DNA from 2 places in the Billgrantia sp. C5P2 genome. Region 2 is predicted to be linked to the other one. Evidence: predicted binding sites of a transcription regulator. Region 2 holds the regulator's gene; the other holds the start of a gene.

Region 1 (7,183 bases), 470 kb from region 2:
GCTCATCGAGCCGGGCGTCGAGCTCGGCCAACTGACGCTGCTTGTCGGCATCGTCGAGCGAGTCGTCGGCGGCGAGCTGGGCGCGCTGCTTGAACAGTTCGAGCTGGCGAATCGGCAGCAGCTGGTCATTGTCGGAGGCGTCGAAACGCGCCCACTGCAGCGGCGCGATCCTCTCGCGCTGCTCCTCGGTCTCGCCGTAGCTCAGAACGAAGTCGCGCAGCCGGGTCTTCATCGATTCCGGCAGGTCCTCGCGCCAGACCAGCGGGTCGGACGGGATCAGCGGCGACTGCCAGATCACCTTGAGCCGCTCAGCCTTGTCGGGGTGCGCCATTTCCAGGCGCTCCATGCTCTCGGTGTTGAAGGTGGCGACGTCTACCTGGCGGTTGGCCACCGACAGCGCATTGGTCTCGTGGTTGGAGTTGAGGGTGCGCTTGAAGATGTCGGTGGCCTCGACGCCGTTCTGGGCAAAGACGTAGTAGCTCGGCACCAGGAAGCCCGAGGTCGAGTTGGGGTCGCCGTTGCCGAAGGTCAGCTCGGAGGCGTTGGCCAGCACGTCCTCGACGCTCTCCAGGGGGCTGTCCTGGTGCACGATCAGCAGGCTCCAGTAGCCCGGCTCGCCGTTCTCGGGCACGGTCTGGGCGAAGATCTCGCCGCCCGCGCGGTCCACCGCCTCCATGGCCGACTTGTTGCCGTACCAGGCGAGGTCGATCTTGTCGAAGCGCATGGCCTGGATCACCGCGGCGTAGTCGTTGGCGAAGAACGGCTCGACCTCGACGCCGAGGCTCTCGGCCATGTCGTCGAGGAACGGGCGCCACAGCGGCTCCTGGTTCTGGCTGGCCTCGGTGGAGATGATGCCGAAGCGCAGGGTGTCGAGTTCTTCCTCGGCGGTAGCGAGCTGGCTGCCGAGCAGGCCGAGGCCGGCGATCAGCGGCAGGGTGAGACGGCGAAGATTACGGCTCATGGTGGAAACCTCTTGGTGGCGGTTGGCGATGGATCAGCTGGCGGCGCCCAAGGCGACGCGGGCGGCAACGGGAACTGGCGAGTGGCGTGGTTCGTCAAACCCGGCGTTCTCGTAGAGCGACTGGAGTCGTGCCTCGGTGAGGCCCTCGGTCTGGCCGTCGTAGTAGAGGCGCCCCTGCTTGAGGGCGATGGCCCGCGAGCAGTAGCGGCGGGCGTAATCGACCTGATGCAGCGAGACGAGCACGGTACGGCCATCCTCGAGGTTGATGCGCTTGAGGATGTCCATGACTTCGCGCGCACTGCGCGGGTCGAGGGAAGCAATGGGCTCATCGGCGAAAATCACGTCGGCGTCCTGCATCAGCACGCGGGCGATCGCCACGCGCTGCATCTGGCCGCCGGAGAGGGTGTTGGCGCGTTGGTCGGCGAGTTCGGCAAGGCCGACACGGGCCAGGGCCTGGCGAGCCTGGGCGCGCTCCTCGTCGGTGAAGCGCCCGAGCAGGGCCCGCCAGCGCGGCATCGAGCCGAGACGGCCGATCAGCACGTTGGTCTGCACGCTGAGGCGGCCGACGAGATTGAACTGCTGGAAGATGTAGCCGCAGCGACAGCGCTGGGCGCGCGAACCGCGCAGCAGGCGGCCGCTTCGCTGAATGTCGCGACCCATCACACGGATGCGGCTGTCGGCTTTACGGTTGGCGGTGGTCAGCCCCACCAGGTGACGCAGCAGCGTCGACTTGCCCGAGCCTGACGGCCCGATCAGGGCCACCATCTCGCCGGCATGGATGTCGAAGCCGACGTTCTCGAGGACGCGGGTCTGACCAAAGGTCTTGCTGAGCCGTTGCACGGCAATCGTGACGCTGGACATGTGACGCCTCCTGTATCGGATGGCGTCAGTGTCGCTGGCTCAGGTTAAGGCACGTTGTCTAGACAATAACGATTCGGTGACATTTCCTAGCCACTGAGGTCGACCCAGGATGGGCAGGCGGCTTGCAGTGGATTGGGAAACAAAGACTTGGTGTAAGACGATGCGGAACTGTCACATCGTTGCCATCGAAGCGTCACGCCAACGGCAAGCGCCCCGCCGGTTGGGCGGGGCGTGAAGGACGTGGCTCAGTGGCCGGAGTTGGGGTCGTGGGCCTCTTCGGTATGGAAGACCTCGGGGTTCTCCTCGCCGTTGACGTGGAGGAACCCGGCCAGCCCCTTCTCCAGGCGGGATAGCGCATGGTCGACGAGGATGTACTTGCCGGGGTAGTCGACCTCGAACTCGACCATGGTGGCGCCACCCGGGGGTACCAGCGTGGTCTGCACGTCGGTCAGCGGCGGGCTGGTCAGCGAGGCCTGGTCGTAGACCTTGTCGAAGATCTCGCCGATGACGTGGAAGCTGGAGGTGGCATTGGGGCCGCCGACGCCGAAGAAGATGCGCACGTTGTCGCCCACGTCGGCCTCCATCTTGTGCGTCTGGGTCAGCGCATCCATGTTGCCGTTGAACATCAAGTGCTCGGGGCGCTCGTCGAGCAGCTTGTCGAGGGAGAACTCCTGCAACCCCTGGCTACCGTGGCGCTGGGCGGTGTAGAGCTCGCCCTGCATGATGTAGAACTCGCGATCCACCGGCGAAAGCCCGCCTTCCGGCTCGACCAGAATCATGCCGTACATGCCGTTGGAGATGTGCTGGGCGACCATCGGCGTGGCGCAGTGGTAGACGTAGAGTCCGGGATTGAGGGCCTGGAAACTGAAGCTCTTGGTCTGGCCCGGTGCCGCCTGGGTCACCGCCGCCCCGCCACCGGGGCCGGTCACGGCGTGGAAATCGACCGAGTGGATATGGGCGCTGTCCTCCGCGTTGCTCATGTTGACGGTGACGGTGTCGCCCACGCGAACCCGTACGAAGGGGCCGGGTACGGTGTCGTTGAAGGTCCAGTAGCGGTAGCTGGAACCGTCGGCCAGGTAGCCTTCCACTTCGGTAGTCACGAGATCGACGGTGACCTCCTGCGGGCCGCGGTCGCCTACCGGCTCGCCGACTTCATGCGGGTCCATCGACAGGTCGGGGGCTGCTTCGATCTCATCTGCCGGCTCCGGATCGCCGACAATGAAATTGCCTACCATTCCGGCCGCCTTGTGGCCGGGTATGCTGCACAGGTACTCGAAGTTGCCCTCCTCGTCGACCCGGAAGGCCACGGCGGTAGCCGAACCCTGACCGCTTATGTCGTCGGAATCGACGCCGAACTCGGGTAGCGCGATATCGTGCATGGCACCGTCGCCGTTGATCAGGTTGATCTGAACCACCGCCCCGACGGGAGCGTGCAGGTCGGGATTGACCACATCCTTGATGTCGCCCTTGTCACCGATGAATACCAGCTTGCCGTCGGCTACGGCGGTACGCAGTGTATAGGTGACGTCGGGCGTGACGCTGGCTGGGCTGAGTGCTTCGCCGTGCGCGGCGAAAGCGGGATTGGTCAGCACCGCACTAACAGCAAGTATGGCGATGGCCTGGGCAAGAACGCTACGTGTGAATTTCATCGTCTTTTTCCTCACGGAGGAATTACTTTTGGGGACGACTTTAAAGTAGCATTCTGGATACTTGTTTAAGTTGATCCACGTCAGGAACCGCTTCCAGCCTACGGCTTCCGAGGGAGCCATGAGCGGAAACTTGATCTGCGACAATCGAAGCCAGGCTGCGCAAGCAAGCCGCCGAGTGCAGGCGCTTTTCACCTATGCATTAGGTCCGCTGTCGAACCATCGCGCTATAGACCAACCCGGCCACGATCAGGGTGATGGCGAAGGCGTAGATACCGATGGTGATGCCGCTGTTCCACAGGATGCTCCAGTCACCACCGGAGATCGACATGGCACGGCGCAGGTTGTACTCCATCTGCCCGCCCAGCAGCAGGCCCAGCACCACCGGCACGGCGGGCATCTCCAGCTTGCGCAGCACGTAGCCGAGCACGCCGAAGGCCAGCATCATGTAGAGATCGAAGGCGCTGTTGCTCAGCGAATAGACGCCGACGAAGGCCACCATCACCACCATCGGCATCAGGAACCAGCCGGGCGCCTGCAGCACCTTGGCGAACAGCCCCACCAGCGGGATATTGAGGATCAGCAGCATCACGTTGCCGATGAACAGTGCCGCCACCAGCCCCCAGACCATTTCCGGCTGCTGCGAGAACAACAGCGGCCCGGGGGTGATGTTCATAGACAACAGCAGCGCCAGCAGAATGGCCGTGGTGCCGCTGCCGGGAATGCCCAGCGACAGCATGGGGATCAGCGCACCGCCGGCCGCTGCGTTGTTGCCCGCTTCGGGCGCCGCCACGCCGCGCGGGTCGCCCTGCCCGAAGGTGCCGCGACGTCCCAGCCAGCGGCGCTCCAGGGTATAGGAAAGAAAGCTGCCGAGCGCGGCGCCGGCACCCGGCAGCACGCCGGCGACGAAACCGATGAACGAGCTGCGCCCGATGGTCGGTGCGCATTTCCAGGCGCTGCGAATGCCGGGTATCGCCGAGCCCACCTTGAGGGTCGGCTTGTTGCTGCCGCGGGTGTCCTCGAGAAACACCAGGCACTCGGAGATCGCGAACAACCCGACCAGGGCGACGATGAAATCGATGCCGTCATAGAGTTCGTACCAGCCGAAGGTGTAGCGTGGCACGCTGCTCACCGAGTCGATGCCCACGGTGCCCAGCAACAGGCCCAGGCAGGCCGCGAGAAAGCTCTTCACCAGGCTGCCGCTGGTCACCCCACCGATGGTGGCGAAGGCCAGCACGAACAGGGCGAAGTACTCGGCCGGCCCGAAGCGGATTGCGAACCCCACCAGCAATGGGGCGAACAGGGTGAGCCCGATGGTCGCCACGGTGGCACCGACGAACGAGGCCACGCCGGAGAGCCCCAAGGCCTCGCCGCCACGCCCCTTGAGCGCCATGGGGTAGCCGTCGAGGGTGGTCATCACCGCCGGCTCGTCGCCCGGAATGTTGAGCAGGATCGAGCTGATCCGCCCGCCGTACATGCAGCCGTAGTAGATGCTGACCAGCAGGATCAGCGCAGCGGTCGGCGTCAGGCCGAAATTGAAGGTCAACGGGATCATCAGCGCCACCCCGTTGACCGGGCCAAGCCCCGGCAGCGCTCCGATCAGCGTGCCCACGGCACAGCCGACCAGCGCCAGGAACAGGTGCTGGGGCTCGAGCGCCACGGCGAAACCCTGGGCGAGAAAAGCCAATATATCCATCGAGACGCCTTACCAGTCGAGGCCCGGCATGTTGGGTAGCGGCATGCCCAGGGCGAATTCGAACAGCAGATAGAGCGAGACCGTCAGCAGCGCGCCGCAGGCCAGCGAGGCCCTCCAGGTCGCGCCGAACAGACGAATCAACAGCACCACGCAGACCAGACTGGCGGGCAGGAAGCCCAGCGGCTTGAGGAAGCCCGCATAGATGCCGAGCAGCAGCAACGCCGCCCCCTGCCTGAGCAGGGCGGCGCGCTGCGGCCAGCGCTGATTGACCCCGGGGCGTATCACCAGATAGGCCGCGAACAGGCCCATCGGCACGCTGACGAGCCGCGGAAAGGCCCCGGGCCCCACGACCTGGCCGAAGCCGGCCGGGAAGGTGTGCGAATACCACCACGCCCCCACCGCCATCAGCAGCAACACGACGCCGGCGATACGGTCGGCGACGGCGCCCGAGACCTGATCCGTGTTCAGCCCAGGTTCACTCACTCGATGACACCGATCTCGCGCGAGACAGCCTCGACCTCGTCGATGGTCTCGTGTACGTAGTCGATGAACTCGTCGCCGCCACGCCATAGCGGCACCAAGCCGTTCTGCTGGGCGGTCTCCTGCCACTCGTCGCTCTGGTAGAGCGTCTCGAGGGTCTCGACCATCTCCGCGTAGTCCTCGTCGGAGACGTCTCCTCCGGTGTAGAAGCCACGCCAGTTGTAGCCGGTCACGTCATAGCCCTGGGACACCGCGGTGGGCAGGTCGCCGAAGGGTTCGGGCAGCGGTTCGTCGGACAGCACCGCCAGCACCCGCACGTCGCCGGACTCGATGAAACCGGCGATCTCGCCGAGGTCGGTGGAGACCATGTCGACGTGGCCCCCCATCATCTGGGTCACGGCCGGGCCGCCGCCGTCGAACTGCACCCAGCGCACGCTGGCCATCTGATCGGCCGGCATGCCCGCCTCCTTGGCCAGCAGCAGCGCCCGGATATGATCCCAGCCGCCGGCGCCACTCGAGCCGGCCATGGCAACGGCAGCGGGATCCTCGACCATGGCGTCGAGCAGCTGCTCGAGGGACTCAAAGGGGCTCTCATCGTCGACCAGGATCACCCCGACATCGGTGCCCAGCATGGCCAGCCAGCGCATGGTGTCGGCGTCGCCGGGGTACTGCCCTTGGGCGATCTGGGTCATGCCCACGGTGCTGGTCGCCACGATCAGGTTGCTATCGTCGGCGCGACTGCTGGCGACGTTGGAGAACGCCACGGCCCCCACGCCGCCCGGCATGTTGGTAACCTGTACGGCACGGTCGGTCAGCTCCAGTTCGCGCAGCAGCTTGGCGACCGAGCGGCAGGTGAAGTCCCAGCCGCCACCGGGGTCGGCCGGGGCAATGCATTCGCTGATCGGCAGTGCCTGGCTCGGTGAGCTGATGGCCAGGCCCAGCCCCAGCAGGGCCGAAGCGGCGAGACCGTGGCGAGCGTGCTTGATGGTGCGCATTGTCGTGTCCCTCGTTTGTTGTTGTGTCTCTGTTGTGCCGTGTTGTGGTAGGTATAGCCACGCCGAAGCCTCGGCTCGGCGCCTCTTGCAGATTAGCTCATATAACACCGCGTGCCTGCATGGCCGAGATCTCGACTTCCTCGACCCCCAGCTCGCGCAGAATCTCGCGAGTATGCTCGCCGAGTTCCGGTACGGCACGGTGAACCGCCGCGGGGGCCTCGCTCATCTTGACCGGGAAGCCGGTAGTGGGAATCCGGCCGAATTTCCCCTGGTCCAGCTCGATCTTCATTTGCTGTGCCTGAACCTGGGGATCCTCGAAGGTTTCGCGCAGATCGTGGACGCGTCCGCAGGGCACCCCGGCCCGGTTGAGATGCGCGATCCATTCGTCGACGCTGTGCCGCTCGGTGACCCGCGTCAGTATTTCGCGCAGCGCTTCGCGATTGCGCATGCGACAGGTGTTGTCGGCGAAGCGCTCGTCGTCGAGCAGATGCAGCATGTCGAGCGCCCTCAGCAGGCGTTCGACCATGATGTCGTTGCTTGGGGC
Region 2 (7,183 bases):
ATCAATGAAACATCCTGCCCCTGGGCCACACTGCCGGTGATCTCGTCGAGGATGACGTTGAGCACCTGGCTGGCCTTGTCTTTCGAAAGTTCCGCACGCTCGGCAATTGCCGCAGCTAATTCTGGCTTACGCATACTACAGCCCTCCTGGTATTGGCTATGTCCCGACAACGCTGTCGGTAAGTTGTTATTCATCAATGTAAAGCTCGAGCCGCCTGTCACTTCCCCGGGAGAGCCCGTTCCCCTTGCGTGGGTTCGTCCCTTGCTCTTGAAGCGCCAAGCACGATGACCGCCGTGAACCAAGCCGATAAACCGGCCGGAACGGTGACGTCACTAGCCTAGCAACGGCGGCGCCGCTCGCGCCAGCTCAACTTTCCGCTTCACGCAGGCTCCTGTCAACGCAAAGCCGATCAAACGTTCGTCTTGATCCTCGGCAAAAGCGCTCAGGTCGTAGCCTTCTCCCTCGATTCGCCAGCGGGCGGGCGCCGTCAGGGGCGGTAGCGCTACCACCGGCAGCAGCGGTGTCTTCACCAGCACCGGCCAGGCGCCGTAGCTCACCTCGGTGGGCATACCGTTGAGTGTTCGTGCCAGCGTCTTGGCGCTGGCCTGCAGCGGCTGGACGTACATGGCGTTGACCCCGGCCACACAGGCCACGTCGCCCAAGGCATGGATAGCTGGCGCCGAGGTCGTCAGATAACGATCGACCTGGATGCCGGCTTCCCCCACCGTCAGACCGGCCGTCCGGGCCAGTTCGCTACGCGGGCGCAGTCCCGTGGCTACCAAGATCAGGTCGGCCTCGAGCCGTTCGCCGTCATCGAGGGTCACGCCGACATCGCTGCCGACCGACTCCAGCCGCTTCAGGCCGCGACCCAGGTACAGCGCCATGCCCGCTGCGCTGAACGCCTCTCCCAGCGCCCGGCCCAGCGGCTCCGGCAGCAGCCGCGGCAAGGGCGCATGCTCCGGCGCCACCAGGCTTACCGCATGGCCGCCCGCTATCAGGTCATTGGCGAATTCGCAGCCCACCAGGCCGGCGCCGACGATCGTCACCCGGGCCCGCCGGCCGAACGCTTCCAGGGCGGCATGGAAGGCACGATAGTCGTCGAGATCGTTGATGGTGAAGACGCGCCCGGCAAGCGCTTCGGGTATAGCAAAGGGCACCGCTGGCGCGGCACCGGTGGCCAGCACCAGCTCGCCCCATGCCAGGCGCTCCTCGCCGATGTGCAAGCAGCGCCCGGTCGGGTCGATGGCATCGACATGGGTGCGGGTTCGCACCACCGCGCCCAACTGATCGGCCACTTCCAGCGCCGAGCGTGCCGCCAGTCGCTCCGGGGGCAGGTGCTTGGCGAAGCCGGTGGAGAGCAGGGGCTTGGAGTAGTCGTCGCCGCTGTCGGCAGTGATCAGGGTGACGGGACGTTCGGCATCCAGCGCACGCAGCTGCTTGAGCAGCCCGATGCCCGCCATGCCGGAGCCGATGATGGTAAGAGGTGCGGTCATGGGGCTCCTCGCTGGGGCTGAGCCGCGACCGAATGGCGCGGCCAAGCACGGGGAATCGTGTCAGAACCGCATGTTACACTATGCGCCCCTAGTTCGACCCGGAGAGTGCCGGTGACCCGGAACCGCACGGAGCGCCACGCCGATTCCCCTCTTTCTGTCACCTGGCACCCCCTGGCCGCGGGTCGGCCGGCGATGAGCCCGGCGTGGTGGGCCTGGGTGGCCACGCGGGATTCGCTCACCGCGCGCTTGATCGAGGCCGGTGACGGCCGCCCCTTCCGCGTGCGCCTGCTCGGCCAGCGCCTGGGCAAGCCGCGACTCGACGAAGCCCAGGCCTTGAAACTGCCCCTCAACCGCCTCGCCTGGCTGCGGGAAGTGGCGCTGTGTCTTGACGAGCGGCCCTGGGTAGTGGCTCGTTCGGTGGCACCGCTGGCCCAGATGCGTGGGCAGCGCCTCGAACGGCTCGGCGAGCGCTCATTGGGTAGTTGGTTGTTCCGCCAGCCCGACCTGGTGCGCAGTCCCATCGAGGTCACGGCCGCTTCGGCGCCCTTCCATCGCCTGACCGGCCCCTGGGGGCGGCGTTCGGTGTTCCGCCACGGCCGCTTCGCCGTGCTGGTGCAGGAGTTCTTCCTGGGTGAGATGGCGGATGAATTGGGCTTGCCATCGCGCTAGGATGATCGCCATCGAATGAGGAGACACCGATGGATCGCTCTCTGATGCGCCCCAAGGGGCTTGCCCGCCTGCCCGACTTCCTGCACCTGATGCGGCTGGATCGCCCCATCGGTACCTGGCTGTTGATGTGGCCCACGCTGTGGGCGCTGTGGGTAGCCTCGGCAGGGCTTCCCGAACGGCACCTGCTGCTGATCTTCGTTGCCGGTGTCTACCTGATGCGCGCGGCGGGTTGCGTGATCAACGACTACGCCGACCGCCACTTCGATGGCCATGTCGAGCGTACCAGGAACCGGCCGCTGGCCACTGGGCGCATCAGCGAACAAGAGGCCAAGTTCCTGTTCGCCAGCCTGGTCGCGGCAGCCTTCGTGCTGGTGCTGTTCACCAATCTGTTCACCATCCTGCTCTCCCTGGTGGGCGTGGCGCTGGCCTTCATCTATCCCTTCATGAAGCGCTACACCCACCTGCCGCAAGCCTTCCTCGGCGCGGCCTTCTCCTGGGCGATTCCCATGGCCTTCGGTGCCGTGCTCGGCCATGTGCCGCTGGAGGCCTGGCTGCTGTTCGCCGCCAATGTGGCCTGGACGGTGGCTTACGATACCGAGTACGCCATGGTCGATCGCGACGACGATCTCAAGATCGGCATCAAGTCCACCGCGGTGCTGCTGGGCCGCGCCGACCGCGCCGCCATCGGCCTGCTGCAACTAGCGACGCTCTCACTGCTGGGCTGGGTCGGGCTGCGCCTGGAACTCGGCGTGTTCTTCTGGCTGGGCCTGGCGGGCATGACCGCCACCTTCATTTATCAGCATTTTCTGATACGTGAGCGCAAGCGCGAACGCTGCTTCCAGGCCTTTCTCAACAACCACTGGTCGGGGCTGCTGGCGTTCGCCGGCATTGCCCTGAGCCTGTGGCCCGTCACTGGCGCCTGAAGCCGCTGGCGACGGTGTCATCCAACTGTCATGATGACGTGGTGAGATCGTCACCGACCCGTCACTGACCGCGAGGCTTCGGGATGACCGCCAAGACCGTACTGATCGTCGATGACGAAGCGCCGATCCGTGAAATGATCGCGGTGGCGCTGGAGATGGCCGACTATCGCGTGCTGGAGGCCGCCAACGCGCAGAGCGCCCACAGCATGATCGTCGATAACCAGCCCGACCTGCTGCTGCTCGACTGGATGATGCCCGGCACCAGCGGCATAGAACTGGCGCGCCGGCTGAAGCGCGAGGAAGCCACCCGCGAGCTGCCGATCATCATGCTCACCGCCAAAAGCGAAGAGGACAACAAGATCCAGGGCCTCGAGGCCGGCGCCGACGACTACATCACCAAGCCCTTCTCGCCCCGTGAGCTGGTGGCCCGGCTCAAGGCGGTGCTGCGCCGTACCACGCCCAAGGGGGTCGAGGAGCCGGTGGAAGTGGACGGCTTGATGCTCGACCCGGTCAGCCACCGCGTCAGCGCCGGTGGCAAGGCAGTGGAGATGGGCCCCACCGAGTACCGCCTGCTGCAATTCTTCATGACCCACCAGGAGCGCGCCTACACGCGTAGCCAGTTGCTCGACCAGGTATGGGGCGGCAACGTCTACGTCGAGGAGCGCACCGTGGACGTGCACATCCGCCGCCTGCGCAAGGCGCTGGGCGATGCCCACCAGCATCTGGTCCAGACCGTGCGCGGCACCGGCTACCGATTCTCCAACAAGGGCTGACGTGCGCCCCTGGAGCCATGAACTCTGGCGCATCGGCCTGCTTGCCGCTGCCGGCAGCCTGGTCGGCTGGCTGTTTTCGGCCCCGGGGCTCGGGCTCGCCGCAGGGCTCGCCCTGCGCCTCACCTATCACCTGCGCCAGTTGCACGCCCTGCGCCGCTGGCTGACACGCAACCCGCACAGCGAGCCGCCCGCGGCCACCGGCCTGTGGGGCGAGCTGTTCGATCGCCTCTATCGCTACCAGAAGGGCCAGCGCCATACCCAGCATCGCCTGCAGGCGACCCTCAAGCGCATCCAGGAATCCTCGGAGGCGATGCGTGACAGCGTGGTAATGCTCGACCAGCATGGCGACCTTGAGTGGTGGAACAGCGCTGCCGAGCGCATGCTGGGGCTCAAGGCCGCGCACGACCGCGGCCAGCACATCACCAACCTGGTGCGTGACCCCCGCTTCGTCACCTATTTCAACGCCCGCGACTACCGCGAGCCACTGACGTTGACCTCGCCGGTCGACGAACGCAAGGTGCTGCAGTTCCAGATCACCCTCTACGGCGACGATGAGCGCCTGGTGATGGCACGCGACATCACCCGCCTGCACCGTTTGGAAGAAATGCGCCGCGACTTCGTCGCCAACGTCTCCCACGAGCTGAGGACCCCGCTGACCGTGCTGGCGGGCTATCTCGAGACCTATTCCGACGCCGTCGACCGCCTGCCGCCGCGCCTGGCCCAGGGGCTGACCCGCATGCAGGAACAGACCACCCGCATGCAGAACCTGGTCAACGACCTGTTGCTGCTGTCGCGCCTGGAGATCGACCAGGGCGGCGAGGACCATCTGCCATTGGCCGTACCGGCGCTGCTCGAGGAGGTGCGCCAGGATGCCGAGGCGCTGTCGGCGGGACGCCAGCTGGTCCGTGTCGAGATCGAGGAGGAGCGGCAGCTGCTCGGCAGCGATTCGGAGATCCATAGTGCGCTGTCCAATCTGGCCTCCAACGCGGTGCGCTACACTCCCGAGGGCAGCCACATCGTGCTGCGCTGGAAACCGCACCCCAAGGGCGCCTGCCTGGAAGTGGAGGATGACGGCGAGGGCATCGACCCGGTTCACATTCCACGCCTCACCGAACGCTTCTACCGGGTCGACAAGGGGCGCAGCAGCGAAAGCGGCGGCACCGGGCTGGGACTGGCCATCGTCAAGCACGTACTGCTGCGCCACGACGCCTATCTCGAGATCGACTCCCACCCCGGCCACGGCGCCCTGTTCCGCTGCGTATTCCCCGCCTCCCGCCTGGCGGCGGCCGAGATGGCCACTGGCTGAGCCTTACCTTCCAGATGCAAGGCCCGACACGAAAGCACGAGGCTGCGCAGCTGTCGCTGCCCTTCGTTCTTGTGTATGATTTGTATTAGCAGATTGTTTTTTAACCATTTTTTTAAATCGTGCCAAACCGTGACCTGCCGACCACACCGACAGGCGCGAGGCGACGCAAGGTATCCTTGAATGGCAAGAAAACAGGACGAGATCAGGCGCCAGAACAGGGAAAGAATCTTGCTTGCCGCCGAGTGCGTCTTCGCGGAAAAAGGCTATGCCGGGGCCTCGATGGGCGATATCGCCAAGCTCGCCGAGCTGCCCAAGTCCAACGTGCACTACTACTTCTCCACCAAGGAGGAGCTCTATCGCGAGGTGCTGCTGGAGCTGCTCGAGGTGTGGAAACAGGATGCACTCTGCTTCGAACTCTACGACGATCCGCGCATCGTGCTCGCCACCTATATTCGGGCCAAGATGCAGCATTCCCGCAGCCGCGCTCACGGCTCCAAGGTCTGGGCAGCCGAGGTGATGCAGGGCGCGCCCATACTCAAGGAAGAGCTGCGCGAGAATCTCTACGAGTGGGCCAAGCTCAAGGAAGCCAAGATCCGTGAATGGATCGCGAACGAGCGCATCCTGCCGGTGGAGCCTTCCTACCTGCTCTACATGATCTGGGCCTCGACCCAGCACTATGCCGACTTCGATTACCAGATCGCCCTGCTCAACGACGACCACCCCCTCGATGACCTGCAGTTCGAGAAGGCGGTACAGTCGGTCACCGGCGTCATCCTGCGCGGTATCGGCCTCTCCCCCTGAAGGCCGAGGGCAAGGCGACACCTCCCGAAGAGGTGTCGCCGACGACGCTACAAGGCACTGGCGGCTCTTTTGCGGAACGGGTTGCGCGGATCCTCCTCCCAGCTCATGTAGGGCTTGCCCGTTTGCTGCGGCAGCATGCTGATGCAGTCCTGCACCGGACAGGTGATCTGGCACAGGTTGCAGCCCACGCACTCTTCCTCGATCACTTCGTAGCGCCGCGCACCGCCGACATCGACCAGCTTGGCGATCGACTGGTGCGATGTGTCCTCACAGGCGATATAACAACGCCCGCACTGGATGCACTTGTCCTGGTCGATATGCGCGATGGTCTTGAAGTTCATGTCGAGGTGCTTCCAGTCGGTAGTGTTGCCCACCGCCCGGCCGGAGAACGCCTCGATCGAGTCGTAGCCCTTCTCGGCCATCCAGCGCGACAGGCCGTCCTTCATCTCCTCGACGATGCGAAAGCCATGCAGCATGGCGGCGGTGCACACCTGCACGCTGCCGGCACCCAGCGCGATGAACTCCGCCGCGTCACGCCAGTTGGACACCCCCCCGATGCCGGAAATCGGCAGGCTGCGAGTGGGCGCGTCGCGGGCGATCTCGGCGACCATGTTCATGGCGATGGGCTTGACTGCGCTGCCGCAGTAGCCACCGTGGGTGCTCTGGCTACCGACGGTGGGGCGGGCCACCATGGCATCCAGGTCGAGGCTGGTGATGGAGTTGATGGTGTTGATCAACGATACCGCATCGGCGCCACCACGCAGGGCGGCCTGGGCGGGGGCACGAATGTCGGTGATATTGGGAGTCAACTTCACGATCACCGGCCTGGAGTAGTACTGCTTGCACCAACGCGTGACCTTCTCGATCAGGTCCGGGTTCTGGCCCACGGCGGCGCCCATGCCGCGCTCCGGCATGCCGTGGGGGCAGCCCAGGTTGAGCTCGATGCCGTCGGCACCGGTGGCCTCGACTAGCGGCAGGATGTGCCGCCACGCGGCCTCCTCGCAGGGCACCATGAGCGACACGATCAGCGCGCGGTCGGGCCAGGCCTTCTTGACCTCGGTGATCTCACGCAGATTGATGGCAAGCGAGCGGTCGGTGATCAGCTCGATGTTGTTGAAGCCGAGCACCTCGCGGTTCTTGCCGAAATGGGCCGAGTAGCGTGACGAGACGTTGACCGCGGGCGGATCCTCACCGAGGGTCTTCCACACCACGCCGCCC

What was found. Region 2 encodes PhoB, which activates phosphate uptake and scavenging genes when phosphate is short. Its sites were predicted from a motif close to TGTCATANNNNTGTCANA; they were not measured.
Region 1: phnC (phosphonate ABC transporter ATP-binding protein) is a predicted target of PhoB. The motif match lies at 1,992-2,009, and genes of this name have one in related genera.

Annotation. Positions count from the first base shown of each region.
Region 1 covers NZ_CM128542.1:394,844-402,026, reverse strand. The annotation lists gene phnD (phosphonate ABC transporter substrate-binding protein) at 1-961, opposite strand, end outside; gene phnC (phosphonate ABC transporter ATP-binding protein) at 995-1,822, opposite strand; gene nirK (copper-containing nitrite reductase) at 2,068-3,471, opposite strand; gene ACRWQA_RS01800 (tripartite tricarboxylate transporter permease) at 3,671-5,164, opposite strand; gene ACRWQA_RS01795 (tripartite tricarboxylate transporter TctB family protein) at 5,174-5,647, opposite strand; gene ACRWQA_RS01790 (Bug family tripartite tricarboxylate transporter substrate binding protein) at 5,644-6,639, opposite strand; gene ACRWQA_RS01785 (CaiB/BaiF CoA transferase family protein) at 6,737-7,183, opposite strand, start outside.
Region 2 covers NZ_CM128542.1:4,685,486-4,692,668, forward strand. The annotation lists gene ACRWQA_RS21830 (HU family DNA-binding protein) at 1-134, opposite strand, end outside; gene ACRWQA_RS21835 (FAD-dependent oxidoreductase) at 333-1,493, opposite strand; gene ACRWQA_RS21840 (chorismate--pyruvate lyase family protein) at 1,605-2,162, shown strand; gene ubiA (4-hydroxybenzoate octaprenyltransferase) at 2,192-3,085, shown strand; gene phoB (phosphate regulon transcriptional regulator PhoB) at 3,169-3,858, shown strand; gene phoR (phosphate regulon sensor histidine kinase PhoR) at 3,860-5,164, shown strand; gene ACRWQA_RS21860 (TetR/AcrR family transcriptional regulator) at 5,345-5,965, shown strand; gene preA (NAD-dependent dihydropyrimidine dehydrogenase subunit PreA) at 6,013-7,183, opposite strand, start outside.